DNA from 4 places in the Bacillus aquiflavi genome. Region 3 is predicted to be linked to each of the others. Evidence: riboswitches for the same ligand, from Rfam matches in the RefSeq annotation. Region 3 holds a riboswitch; each other region holds the start of a gene.
What was found. A riboswitch is a leader RNA that binds a small molecule or an ion and turns the genes downstream of it on or off. The one in region 3 is predicted to bind thiamine pyrophosphate.

Region 1 (3,218 bases), 750 kb from region 3:
ATGGCTTAAGACTTTTAAATGTAAAAGAAGAAAAATATTAATAAAAAAGATGCTGTTGAGGAAGTCAGCGAAAGCTGACTTCCTCAGACTGTTGACAAACGAACTCATAAATGATGATAGCTCTATTCGCTTCCACCTCTTCAGCACACCTTGATTGGCACGCATTTTCTAACTCCTTTGGAAATCGATTCAATAATCAACTTTCTTTGACAGTATCTTTATATAATCGCCTTTTGAAAACGATTACATTTTCTGTTGTTAACTTCATTTTTATTTTTTTAAGCTAGTTTACCCTCTGCGGCTGGAAGCCTAATGATAAATGCAGTACAGTTTGGTTCTGAAATACAACTTAAGCTCCCTTTATGTTTTTCAATAATTTCGCGGCAAACAAATAATCCTAAACCTGTTCCAAGCTTTTTTGTTGTTACGAACGGTTCAAAAATGGTCGCTAATAAATGACTAGGAATCATCGGTCCATTATTAGCAATGGCGACTAATATTTTCTTTCCTTCAGTAAGTGTAGCTGTAATTTTAATTGTTGGATCGTTACAATTATGACTCAATACATCGATTGCATTAAAAATAATGTTTATAAAGACTTGTCTAAATTCATCGGCATAGCCAAACAAGTATAGGTTCTCTTCAATTTCTTTCATGACTTTTACCTTGCCATCTAATATGCTTGGATAAAGAAAAATTAACACTTCTTCAAGCATTTCATTTAGGGAAAATACTGTTTTTTCTTTACCGATTAGTTCTTTTTTGGAAAGAAGAAGAAACTGTGAAATACGAAAATTTAATTGATCAAGCTCATTTGAAATAATGTTTAAGTAATTCATATCAGGATGTTCGGCTCTGAGTAATTGAATAAATCCTTGTACAGATGTAAGCGGGTTGCGAAACTCATGAATAAAGCTTGAAGTCATTTGACCAAGGAGTGTTAACCGGTCTTTATGAGTCGAATCAATATAATTTGTCTTCTCTTCAATAATTTTTTTTTTTGCATCTGTATATTGAGTAACAGTATATATAAAAAATTGATCAAATAAGTAATTCATTCTCTTTAAAGCTGCTCTAATTTCAGCTAAGCTTAAATTAGAATCGTTTAAAAGCTCCAGTAATATTGATCTCGCAAGATTAACAGTAAAGGCACATTCTCCTACATTCATGTTTGTTGTCACATAATTTTCTGCAACGCGACGGGCTAGACTTTTAAGCTTTTTTTCAAGCTCATCGTTAGAGTAATAATAGCTTTCTAACAAAATATAATACATTTTCTTACCGTTTTCGATCACCGTTTTGCTAAATGGAGGATCATAGCGCACTAAAACTTTTTGTTCCCAACCGCTAATCAGTTCTTCTCCTTTTTCTTTTAAAAAATCAAATAGCTTTTCCTTCGTAGCAACTGTCATGTTTTTCCCTGGTTACGTAAAACATAAAACAAACAGAGGAAAGCTGAAGTATATGTGAAATATAATGAAAAATTGAATAAGTGAAACTTTCCCACATTAATAATCGTCTTATGTTTTAAAACCAGTTTGCACCTCCTTTATCGTAAAATTTGCTCAATCAACTGTCATCTAAGAGGAATTTTAAAGGGTTCAATGTTAAATCGACATGGCTAGTTACATCAAAATAAAAATAAAAAAATATTTTAGTATAAATATGTTTGTCACTGTATGTTAATTAATATATATTCTAATATTATATAATTCTCGTTATTTTGAAAAAATCCTTTAAAAAATATGCGAAAATATTGAATTTTCATATTAGTCTTTTGTCCAGTTTTCCTTGTCAACATGAGAAAAAAGTAGTATATTCGTATCAATAGCCAAATTACATATTTCCACAGGGGGAGCTGCTAAAAAGCGGCTGAGAGTGAATGAATGAGTTCTGACCCTATGAACCTGTTAGTTAATGCTAGCGTAGGGATGTGGTTTTGATGGATAAAAAAGCAATGTTGGACCATCTCATACCGTCCTTCATTGCTTTTTTGCTTTTTTATTTAGTCTGCAAAAGTCCATTAAAACAATTTACCCTCTTGACGCATTGTCTACAAAACAAAAAAGTAAAGGGGAAAATGGATGTGAAACAAAGACAAACAATATTTTTAGTAGAAATAGCTGTTTTTACAGCACTAGCTTATTTGCTAGATTTATTATCTGGCTTTATTTTTTCGCGAATATGGCCGCAAGGGGGATCTGTTTCAATTGCTATGGTCCCTATATTTTTGATGGCCTTTCGCTGGGGGATAAAGGGAGGTATGTTAACAGGTTTATTGCTAGGCTTGCTGCAAGTCGTACTTGGCTGGTCACATATATACACTCCCGTACAAGGCTTTATTGATTACTTTGTTGCTTTTACTGTTGTCGGTGCAGCAGGAATTTTTGCTTCACAAGTAAAGAATGCGCTTAATAATCAAAAAAGAGTTAAATGGATTGTTTTTGTAACAATGGGCACATTTATTGGAAGTGCACTTCGTTTTCTTGCTCATTTTTTTACTGGTATCGTCTTTTTCGGTGCGTATGCGCCAAAAGGTCAACCGGTTGCACTTTACTCACTCATTTATAACGGTACATACATGCTGCCAAGCTTTATTTTAAGTGCAATTATTGTCATTCTTATTATATCAACAGCACCAAAAAAAATAATAAATTAAAGGCTTTTTGTTACTAGTTACAAACGCCTAATTGGAATACTTTACAATGTTGTTTTATTCGTTTATTTTGCTTTAAATCATCGTCATACGGGTATTAGAATCCAGGAAGGAGAATTATTTCTTTCCTGGATTTTTAATGTTGGTGTATTTTTATTCAATTTCAATTAAAATATTAATTAAGAAGCTAATCTTTCGAAGGTAGGGAAATTCAATGCTTCAAACATTAAGAGAAAACATCCGAAAGCCCTATTTCAAAAAAATGATGTTATTACTAATATTAATGGTGATTTTAAGTTTTCTGCTATTTTATAGCTATTTTTATCATAAAGCTGATATTAGTACGTTAGACGCTGGCTTTGCGCAGGCAACAGTGATCTATGACCGAAACGGTGAAATCGCTAGTAAAATATCAGCTAATAAAACTGAAGGTATATCAATTAAACAAATGCCAAAACATTTGCAAGATGCAGTTATTGCTATCGAAGATCATCGTTTTTATGAACATCACGGAATTGACTATCGCGGGATGACTAGAGCATTTTTTCAAAATATGAAAGAG
Region 2 (3,218 bases), 480 kb from region 3:
CGCCAACAACTGAAAAAACAATCGCAAGCTTCAAACCTGAGAAAAATGACGGCAATGCCATTGGAATTTGTATTTTAGTAAACAATTGCCAACGACTTGCGCCCATTGATTTTAACAATTCGGTATATTCTGGATCACTGTTTTTAAGTCCATCATACGTGCTTACGACAATTGGAAAGAATGTAATTAAAACAGTTACAGCAACTTTACTCCAAATGGTATAGCCAAACCATAAGACGAACACAGGAGAGAGGGCGATAATCGGAATCGTTTGTGATATTAACACAACTGGATACAGCATTTTCTCAATAGACTTTGAAAAAAACATTGCCACAGCAAGACTTGATCCGCCGATTAAGGCAATCATAAATCCAAGGGCAACTTCCTTTAATGTAGCGGTTAAATGTTCGCCAAACAGTGATTGTTTATGTTCAATGATCATTAGTAATATTGCCGATGGTGCTGGAATAATAAATGAAGGTACCTTTTCCAGTTGAACTGCTAATTCCCAAATGAAAATAGTCGTAATAAAAAAAAGAAAAAATAAGCGATATTGGGTAAAAAACGTCTTTAATCTATTCATTGGAAATTCGCTTCTCCAAATTTTGTCGATATTTTATCATTTCTACTGTATGAATCATTTGAGCATTTCTAGGACGCGGCAGTTCTACTTTAAACTCTTCTGCTTGATCATTTGGATGTAATAGGATAATTTTATCACTTAACAATACGGCTTCCTCTAAATCATGGGTAATAAAGAAAATCGTTTTATTTAATTGCTGCCAAAATGATAATAGCCATGAATGCATCTCTCTTTTTGTTAAGGCATCAAGAGCACCGAATGGTTCATCCAATAACAAAACTTCTTTTCCTGTTAACACTGTTCGCAAAAAAGCAACTCGTTGTCTCATACCGCCCGAAAGTTCAGACGGAAGAGCATTTTCATACTCTAATAACCCAACTCGTTCCAGCCATTCTCGCGCTTTTTCTTTTGTTACGAGTGAGTCCTTTTGAATTTCTCTGACGAGCATTAAGTTTTCAAGTACGGTTCTCCACGGCAACAAAAGATCACGCTGAGGCATATAACCGACACATCCCAACGAGGCTGGATGACCGTTCACACATATTTCTCCTTCTTCTGCGTTAATAAGTCCAGCTATTAATTTAAATATTGTGCTTTTTCCAGTCCCACTTTTTCCTATTAATGAAACAAACGTTCCTTTGTCTATTTGGAGATTTAATTTGTTAATAATATTTTTTTTATTTCCTGAATTATCAATGATTCCATAAGTAACATTATGTAAATAAAGCGTCATTTTTCCACCTTCAGTCTTTCAATTAACTAGTTAAACGAGGAACACCTCTCTTTTTCAGCTTGAAGACAATTGTTGCAGGTGAGGTGCACAGCACATTTGTCACAATCTGTTCTTTTTTCGAACGAAACATGATTAATAAAAAAAACAAACCACTCTTTAGCATAAAGAGTGGTTTATATTAAAATATGTTATGATATATTTTAATGATGATCGCCACTTCCCTACGCAGGTATTAACCAGTTCAGGTTCAAAGGGTCTAGAACAAAGTTCAATCTCAGCCAGTACGGCCCCCCTAGTGTTACACGTTTATTCGATTGAAATTATCATAACAAGAATATAAGTAATTGTAAAGATGAGAGAAGTAGTGTTGCTATTTACCAAAAATGAACATTTTCAAGATTGCTGCATATTCTCTTAAATACATGAATATTTTTTTTTTTTTTCGTTGCCGGTGTTTCTGCGGCTAATGGATAGGCTTCAATTTTCAATTTTTCTGCTAACTTAACAGAACGATATAAATGGAAATCATTACTGACAATAACTGCTTTTTCAATTCCATACAGCTTTTTTGTAAATAATAAATTTTCATAAGTAGAGGTAGATCGATCCTCAATTAAAATACGATCTTTTTGGAGCCCTTCCTTTTCAAAAAATCTCCGTAGCGCTTCAGCTTCTGCAATCCCTTCGTCAGGACCTTGACCGCCAGTTAAAATGACTTTTGTATCCAAATTATTTTGTAAATATTCAAGAGCTTTTTGCGCTCGATTATATAAGCTAGGGGACATCTCTTCTCCATTCACCTTTGCTCCTAACACAATTAAATAGTCAACTTCCCCCGGCGGCGTCTTGCTTGCAGTCGTCATGATCTGTAAGTGAAAATAAGAAATCATCATGATTACGATAAAAAGCACTAGTAAAATAAGCTTCTTTTTCAAATATTTCAACATCCCATTCATGTTTTATTTAAATAGTTAATAGATATAGTAAGGACAGTGAACAGTTAATAAGTTTTTTACAAGGAGAACTTTATGAATATTCAACAACATTACCGGCAAAACGCCGTTTCTTCATTAAATGGAGGGTTAGCAGCATTTATTCCCGCTATTTTAATAGTCATCCTCACGATCAAACTCGGCGATTTTTATCAAACTTTTCTTTTCACGATTCCATTCCTAACTTATAGTATTGGCAGCTATGTTTTATTTTTACAATATGACTATAAAGCAAAGCAAGTTTGTTGGCAAGAGAGCGACAAGAAAACACCGTCATTACTTACAGGAACTGATTTTTTATTAACTTTTAACCCAGACTTATCACTCCACATTCTTATTTTTCATCAAAACGGCATTTTAGTAGGTGAAATAAAAGAAATGAAAACTACTGGAATAAAAGAGCGTAAAAAATATGCTCTTTATGACGAGAGGGGAGAGATAAAGGGAATCTATCATTTGAAAAGGAGAAAGAGAAAAGAAAGCTATTTTTATGATGCAAGGTATAACTTAATCGGCATGTACGAGGAGAAGAACTATTATTTTAAAAAAACAAGCACATTGATAGATGAAAAAGGAGTAAAATGTTATCAAGTAAATCACGAAAGTGGGTGTGCTGATTTTTCTGTTTTAAAAAAGAATGAAAAAAAGCTGGCTAATTTAAAAATTGGCTGGCTTCCGCTTGAATGGGGGAAGCGATTCAAAGATAGTAATACACCTGTATTAACGTTTCATCATCAAGCGACTGCTAAAGAAAAGATCATTATTTTTGGTTATTTAGCCAATCATTTTTATCAGTATGATATGTAAGGCATTGTTCATGTAGAAATTGATCATAGATGATAAAATAAAGGAAATTATGAAGGGAGGAGAAGTGGTATACTTCCAGTTAGCGAATAGAAACAGTTATTTA
Region 3 (3,218 bases):
AATGACTAAACCAGTAAAAGCCAGTGCAAACATCAACGCTTCAAAAACTGACAACAGCATCACCCCCTCCTGTTGGGATGAATGCCGACCACCCTTAAATAGAAAGCCTGTTCTATCGCTGCTTTTATTTTATCATAAATTTCCACTTAAAGTGAAATTTACTATTCGCATCATAATAGTTTTTTAGGGTTCTTCGTGTAAGAAAGCAGTCTTATACGACATTATGGAACTCGTGTTCTCACTCGGATATATCGTCAGAATAGCTAAAAAAATTGCTTCTAAGCTAAATCCGTTTTTTTATACTGCTGTAACATCTTTTTTTTGATTTTGTTCCCTACTGTAACGTTTGTAACGAATATAAAAAATAGTTGTTAACGATAAGGAAATAATCCCAAATACAATCACCATCATTTTTAATCCAATTAAATCTAACAGAAAACCTGTTCCTAAAAGAACGATTTGGAAAATGATCCGATCAAGCATGTTTCGAAATGAAAAGAAACGTCCATGATATTTTTTAGGCATTTTTGTTTGGAATATCGTAGCGGCTGTTGGGAAAAAGCATCCAACTGCAAAACCAAAGACAGCGAATGAAGCGATTGTTAGTAATTTGAAATCAACGAAATATAATGACAATTGGGCTAACCCAATTATAACGGAAAAGAAGAACATAATTCCATAAGGTGACCATTTATGACTGATTTGTTTGATGAAAAAAGCTCCAATCATAAAAGCAATTCCTTCTGCTGCATAAATCAATCCTTTCACGGAAGGATCATGATGAATTTCACTGATATTGATGACCATTAAGTTAAAACCACCGATAAATAACAATGGTACAAGGGTCATAATTAATGTCATCATAATAATTGGAAAACCTTTAATAATCGGCAATACTTCTTTAAAGTCACCTTTTGATTGATTTTCAGAAATATTTTTTTGTTTGTTCGTTTCTTCAATTTGTAAAAATAACGTAAAAATAAAGAGAATAAAATAAGCGATAAACGATGAGATGTATAGCATGAATAGCGACATTACAACGAGCATTGCTCCTGCAAGTGCGGTGCCAATAACTCGAGACAAAGTTGCGACATTCATATGAACTCCATTTAATTGCAATAAATCCTTTTCCTTCACAATGAGTGGAATAGCTGATTGGAGAGCGGGAAAATAAAAAGCGGCAGAAATTTGCATGCTAATCATAAATAACACCATCCACCAAACGGAGCCCGTGTAAATAGCGATAAACATAAAGACGACACTAAACATTCTGCCTAAGCCTGAATAAACCATGACTGTTTTCTTTTTTGTCTGATCTATTATTTTTCCGGCGAGCGGACCAACGATAATACCTGCTAGTAACCCACTTGATAAAATTAAAGATTTGACAAAATCAGAAGGTATTTTATCTTGCATAAATTCTAAGTTTCCGATTATTCCCGTCCATAAGCCAAGACCTGCAATAAACTCACCAAATAAGATAATCCATACATTACGGTTTCTCCACATAGGCAATTTCCTCACAATATTTATTTCGATTTTCGAATTGTAAGCAATAGTATACTTGAATTTATATGAGTTGTCATTTAATTTGATAACAATGAAGCTTTAAAAACAAGGAATGTTATGGTATAGTTATGAATGTATTGTAAATTGAATATTTGGCACTGGGGGTGCCGGGATATGGCCGGCTGAGATTAAGACCCGATAGTCTTTGACCCTTGAACCTGATCTGGTTAAAACCAGCGTAGGGAAGTGTATGGATTTTCGTCATGCATAAGCAGATTCCCCTTGCCGGAGTCTGCTTTTTTGACTACAGCCATGATGTTCTTTGTTTATTACCGCTTTCACTTCCAGTGCTATTACATTGGAGGTGTTTTTTATTGATAAATAAATGAAGCTATTCGTGATATAGAAGTGTGAATGAAAAACGACTGATTCAAAAAAATAAGCGAGTAGAAAACGGAGGATGAAAATATGGCAAATTTAACCCCATTTCCAAATAGTAAAAAAGTTTATATAGAAGGATCGAGACCAGATATAAAAGTTCCGATGAGAGAAATCTCTCAAAGTGCACCTGAAGAAAATCCGCCTGTACGAGTGTACGATACTAGCGGACCGTATACAGATACTCATTGCGATATAAAGATAGAAAAAGGATTGCCGCCCCTTCGTAGACAATGGATATTAGAACGCAGTGATGTTGAGGAGTATTCGCCTAGAGTAACATTCGAAGACAATATATTTACAAATAAAAAAATAGTGAGAGCGAAAACAGGAAAAACTGTCACCCAAATGCATTATGCAAAAAAAGGGATCATTACACCGGAAATGGAATTTGTCGCTATAAGGGAAAATCTTGATCCAGAATTTGTATGCAAAGAAGTTGCGTCTGGAAGAGCAATTATCCCTGTAAACATTAATCATCCCGAGAGTGAACCGATGATTATCGGGCGAAATTTCCATGTGAAGGTGAATGCTAATATTGGAACGTCTGCAGTTTCTTCATCTATTTCTGAAGAGATAGAGAAAATGACATGGGCCATTCGTTGGGGAGCAGATACGATTATGGATTTATCCACTGGAAAACATATTCACACGACAAGAGAATGGATTATTCGTAATTCTCCTGTTCCAGTCGGTACTGTTCCAATCTATCAAACTCTCGAAAAGGTCGATGGCATTGCGGAAAACCTTACGTGGGAGATTTACCGTGATACGCTAATTGAGCAGGCTGAACAAGGTGTTGATTATTTTACAATCCATGCAGGGGTATTATTACGGTATATTCCTTTAACAAGTAAACGAACAACTGGAATTGTTTCTCGCGGCGGCTCGATTATGGCGCAATTGTTTTTAGCCCATCATAAAGAGAATTTTCTTTACACACACTTTGAAGATATTTGTGAAATTTTAAAAAGATATGATATTTCGATTTCATTAGGTGATGGGTTACGACCAGGTTCTATCGCGGATGCTAATGATGAAGCACAATTTGCTGAGCTTGAAACATTAGGCGAATTAACGAAAATCGCTTGGAAGCATGATGTTCAAGTAATGATTGAAGGGCCTGGACATGTCCCGATGCATTTAATTAAAGAAAATGTAGAAAAACAGCAACAACTTTGTCATGACACGCCATTTTACACATTAGGACCACTTACAACCGATATTGCACCAGGATATGATCACATTACTTCAGCAATTGGGGCAGCAAT
Region 4 (3,218 bases), 910 kb from region 3:
CCCTATAATTGTTAAAGAGAATGGTATGAACTTTGCCATTTATTTAAATGATGGCGCAATGGTTGGTGTTTTTTTTGATCAACGAGAAGTAAGAAAAACGATAAAGGATCATTATGCAACTGGAAAAATGGTGTTAAATTTATTTTCCTATACAGGTGCCTTTTCTGTTGCTGCCGCATTAGGCGGAGCTGTTAAAACGACGAGTGTCGACCTTGCCAATAGAAGCAGAGCTAAAACGATCGAACAATTCAGTATGAATGGAATTGATTATGAAACCCATGATATTATCGTGGAAGATGTGTTTCAATACTTTAAATATGCCATACGAAAAAAATTAAAATTCGATCTAGTTATCCTAGACCCTCCAAGCTTTGCAAGATCAAAAAAATATACGTTTAGTGCCGCAAAAGATTATAAAAAACTGTTGAAAGAAACGATTGCAATCACAGAAGACAATGGAATCATTATTGCCTCGACAAATTGCAGCACGTTTCAAATGAAAAAATTTAAAAGTTTCATTGATGCAGCCTTTAAAGAAACTGGAGAAAAATATAAATTACTTGAGGAATTCTCATTGCCAGAAGACTTTAAAACAATAAATACCTTCAAAGAGGGCAATTATTTGAAAGTCGTGTTTATTCAAAAACTAAAAAAATAATGAACTTTAAAGTAGCAAAAATATAATAAGGCTGGAAAAAACGAGTTGTTTTTTCCAGCCTTATTTTAACTACACTTTCCAATCTTCTTGGTTATAAACCATATCCCAAAACAAATACTCATATTTTGATGTTATTAAGAAATGTTTTTCTAATTCAGCTAATTCTCTTTCTGGTTTTCCCTCTGCTAACTCATCCATCATATCGATAAGCCATATGGCCAATTGACCAAATTCCGTCGAAGAATATGTTTCAACCCAATTTTTATAAGGATTGGAAGATAAGTTTTCTCCGTATTTTTCTTTTAATAGCTTTCCAATTTCCCAATAATCCCATGCACATGGAAGGAGACAAGAAACAAGCTCTGCCAAAGATCCGTTTTGACCAGTATTGAGCATATATCTTGTATAAGCAAGATTTACTGGAGTCGGCTCCGTCTTCTCTAAGTCTTCCCGTGATATTCCAAATTCATCTGCATATTGACGATGGAGTTCCATTTCAAAATGAAGTGTTTCATGTAAAATATGCGAAAATTTATTCATTTGATCAAGTGTTTGTGATTTCAACACTCCAAGTGCAAAAAGCTTAGAATAATCTATTAAATAAGCATAATCCTGCTTCATATAATACGCAAACACATCTTTAGACAATGTACCTTTTCCTATTCCTTGAACGAAAGGATGTTCATGATTTTTCCCCCATACTTCCTGCGCATTTTCAAACAGACGATCTGTAAAACGTTTGACTTTTATTTCAGACATGATTATTTACACCTTCCTTATTTATTCATCATTTACTTAATAAAAACAAGAGCGGCTGCCTAATCACATCACCTCCTAAAATACTTACCTTTGTACGATAAAAATAGCCCCCTTCTAAAAGAAGGGGGCTACTGCAAACAATTCACTTAACTGTTATTTTGTAAACTTTGCCCACTTCCCTCCGCTGGCACGACCCAGTTCAGGTTCAAAGGGTTTAGAACATTCGTTCAGTCTCAGCCTTTTACGGCTCCCCCAGTGTTAAATATGAAACTTTAGTTAAAGCATATCATCATTCTACTTCACTATCAACCTGATGAATTGGACTGCTAAGTTACCATCCTCAATTTTAATTTCATTCCTCTTCGAATGACTTAATTATTAGAGGGAATTTAATACAAAATTTAGAAAATTATAATATACTTAGGTTAACTAAATTCACGATATAAATATCAATTCTTATTCAACTAACGGGACAGGATAGTTGAAAATACATCTCTAAAGCCACCCGGAAAACAGGTGGCTTATTCACTGTCTCCGCAATATAGAATTATTATTTTTCATAGAAACTATCATTGCAATTTGATTCATAATCATCATGTCCCAGTAACATGAATTAAAATAACTAGCGCTTACATATTTTCCGCATGGATAATATTTTCCCATGACTAATGTTGAATTAAGTTGAAAAAACCAAAACCTCCAATAATTGGTGAAACAGGCTATGTGAATCTTGTAATAAGCTTTGGATCCCCTCGTCCATCTTACGTGACATCTGAAAATGGGTTTACGTGGGTTGACCCTAGCCATCTTCCTTTAATTCCTCTTTTATTTACAGAAACAATCAGATATCCCCATATTTCCAGTATACAGCGGAGGATATTCTTAAAAACGAAATAGTTTCACCACGAATATGGAAATAAATACAAATAATATGATTAATCTCCTTTTAATATTATCATTTACATCATTCTTTTTTTAAAGACTGTGTTAAAGCACTAGGAAAAATATTAAGTTAAATAAAAATTAAACTATAGAAATTTCTAAAATTTACGCTGGCCACAAGCGATATTCCTGCTAACAGAACGCCTTTATTAGCAGTTTTGATACAAGAATATCTAAGGATTCAAATGATCATGGAGAAAAATACTTTATAAAAAAGGTATTGGTATTTAATCAATTCATCCTAATGTCGTACATAGTAAATTAATTGGGACGTTAAAAAATTACAAATCATTTATTAACAAACTAGATTCTCTATTGATTGGCCTATTTCCCTTCTAACCCTTCCAGTGTATAAGCGTACGAGACTGTATAGACTACAGCTAGTAAAAAAACACAAAACGAGCCTATATTATATGCGGCTCGTTTTCCAATGATTAATTACCTTTATGATTCCCGTTTCCGGGTCTTTCTTCTTGATTTCTCTATTGTCCGTTTCCTGGAACAGATTGTTCTTTTGCTTTATTTCCCTCTCCATTATTTCCATTATGGTTGTTTTGCCCCTTTCCTTCATTGCCATTATGTCCATTTTCATTACTTTGTTCATTTTTTTTTATTTGGCCTGGAGGTGTATTTTTCGTTTCTGGGGCTTTAGAATTTTGATTTGCATTTTGGTTTCCATTTTGATTTCGATTTTGGTTTGCATTTTGGTTTCGGTTTTGATTTGCGTTTTGGTTTCCGTTTTGGTTTCCGTTTTGATTTCGATTTTGGTTTGCATTTTGGTTTCGGTTTTGATTTGCGTTTTGGTTTCCGTTTTGGTTTGCATTTTGGTTTGCGTTTTGGTTCGTATTTTGGTTTGCGT

Region 1: linked by a shared signal. The riboswitch ahead of thiT (energy-coupled thiamine transporter ThiT) and the one ahead of thiC (phosphomethylpyrimidine synthase ThiC) in region 3 are both predicted to bind thiamine pyrophosphate.
Region 2: linked by a shared signal. The riboswitch ahead of K6959_RS08860 (ABC transporter ATP-binding protein) and the one ahead of thiC (phosphomethylpyrimidine synthase ThiC) in region 3 are both predicted to bind thiamine pyrophosphate.
Region 4: linked by a shared signal. The riboswitch ahead of tenA (thiaminase II) and the one ahead of thiC (phosphomethylpyrimidine synthase ThiC) in region 3 are both predicted to bind thiamine pyrophosphate.

What each region holds. Positions count from the first base shown of each region.
Region 1 covers NZ_CP082780.1:623,313-626,530, forward strand. The annotation lists gene K6959_RS03220 (heavy metal translocating P-type ATPase) at 1-41, shown strand, start outside; gene K6959_RS03225 (histidine kinase N-terminal domain-containing protein) at 279-1,412, opposite strand; TPP riboswitch at 1,842-1,949, shown strand; gene thiT (energy-coupled thiamine transporter ThiT) at 2,081-2,659, shown strand; gene K6959_RS03235 (transglycosylase domain-containing protein) at 2,871-3,218, shown strand, end outside.
Region 2 covers NZ_CP082780.1:1,859,677-1,862,894, reverse strand. The annotation lists gene K6959_RS08865 (ABC transporter permease) at 1-583, opposite strand, end outside; gene K6959_RS08860 (ABC transporter ATP-binding protein) at 576-1,316, opposite strand; TPP riboswitch at 1,518-1,620, opposite strand; gene K6959_RS08855 (YdcF family protein) at 1,691-2,251, opposite strand; gene K6959_RS08850 (hypothetical protein) at 2,345-3,115, shown strand.
Region 3 covers NZ_CP082780.1:1,375,318-1,378,535, forward strand. The annotation lists gene K6959_RS06825 (MFS transporter) at 298-1,509, opposite strand; TPP riboswitch at 1,660-1,771, shown strand; gene thiC (phosphomethylpyrimidine synthase ThiC) at 1,978-3,218, shown strand, end outside.
Region 4 covers NZ_CP082780.1:463,045-466,262, reverse strand. The annotation lists gene K6959_RS02375 (class I SAM-dependent rRNA methyltransferase) at 1-658, shown strand, start outside; gene tenA (thiaminase II) at 728-1,417, opposite strand; TPP riboswitch at 1,577-1,681, opposite strand; gene K6959_RS02365 (anti-sigma factor domain-containing protein) at 3,008-3,218, opposite strand, start outside.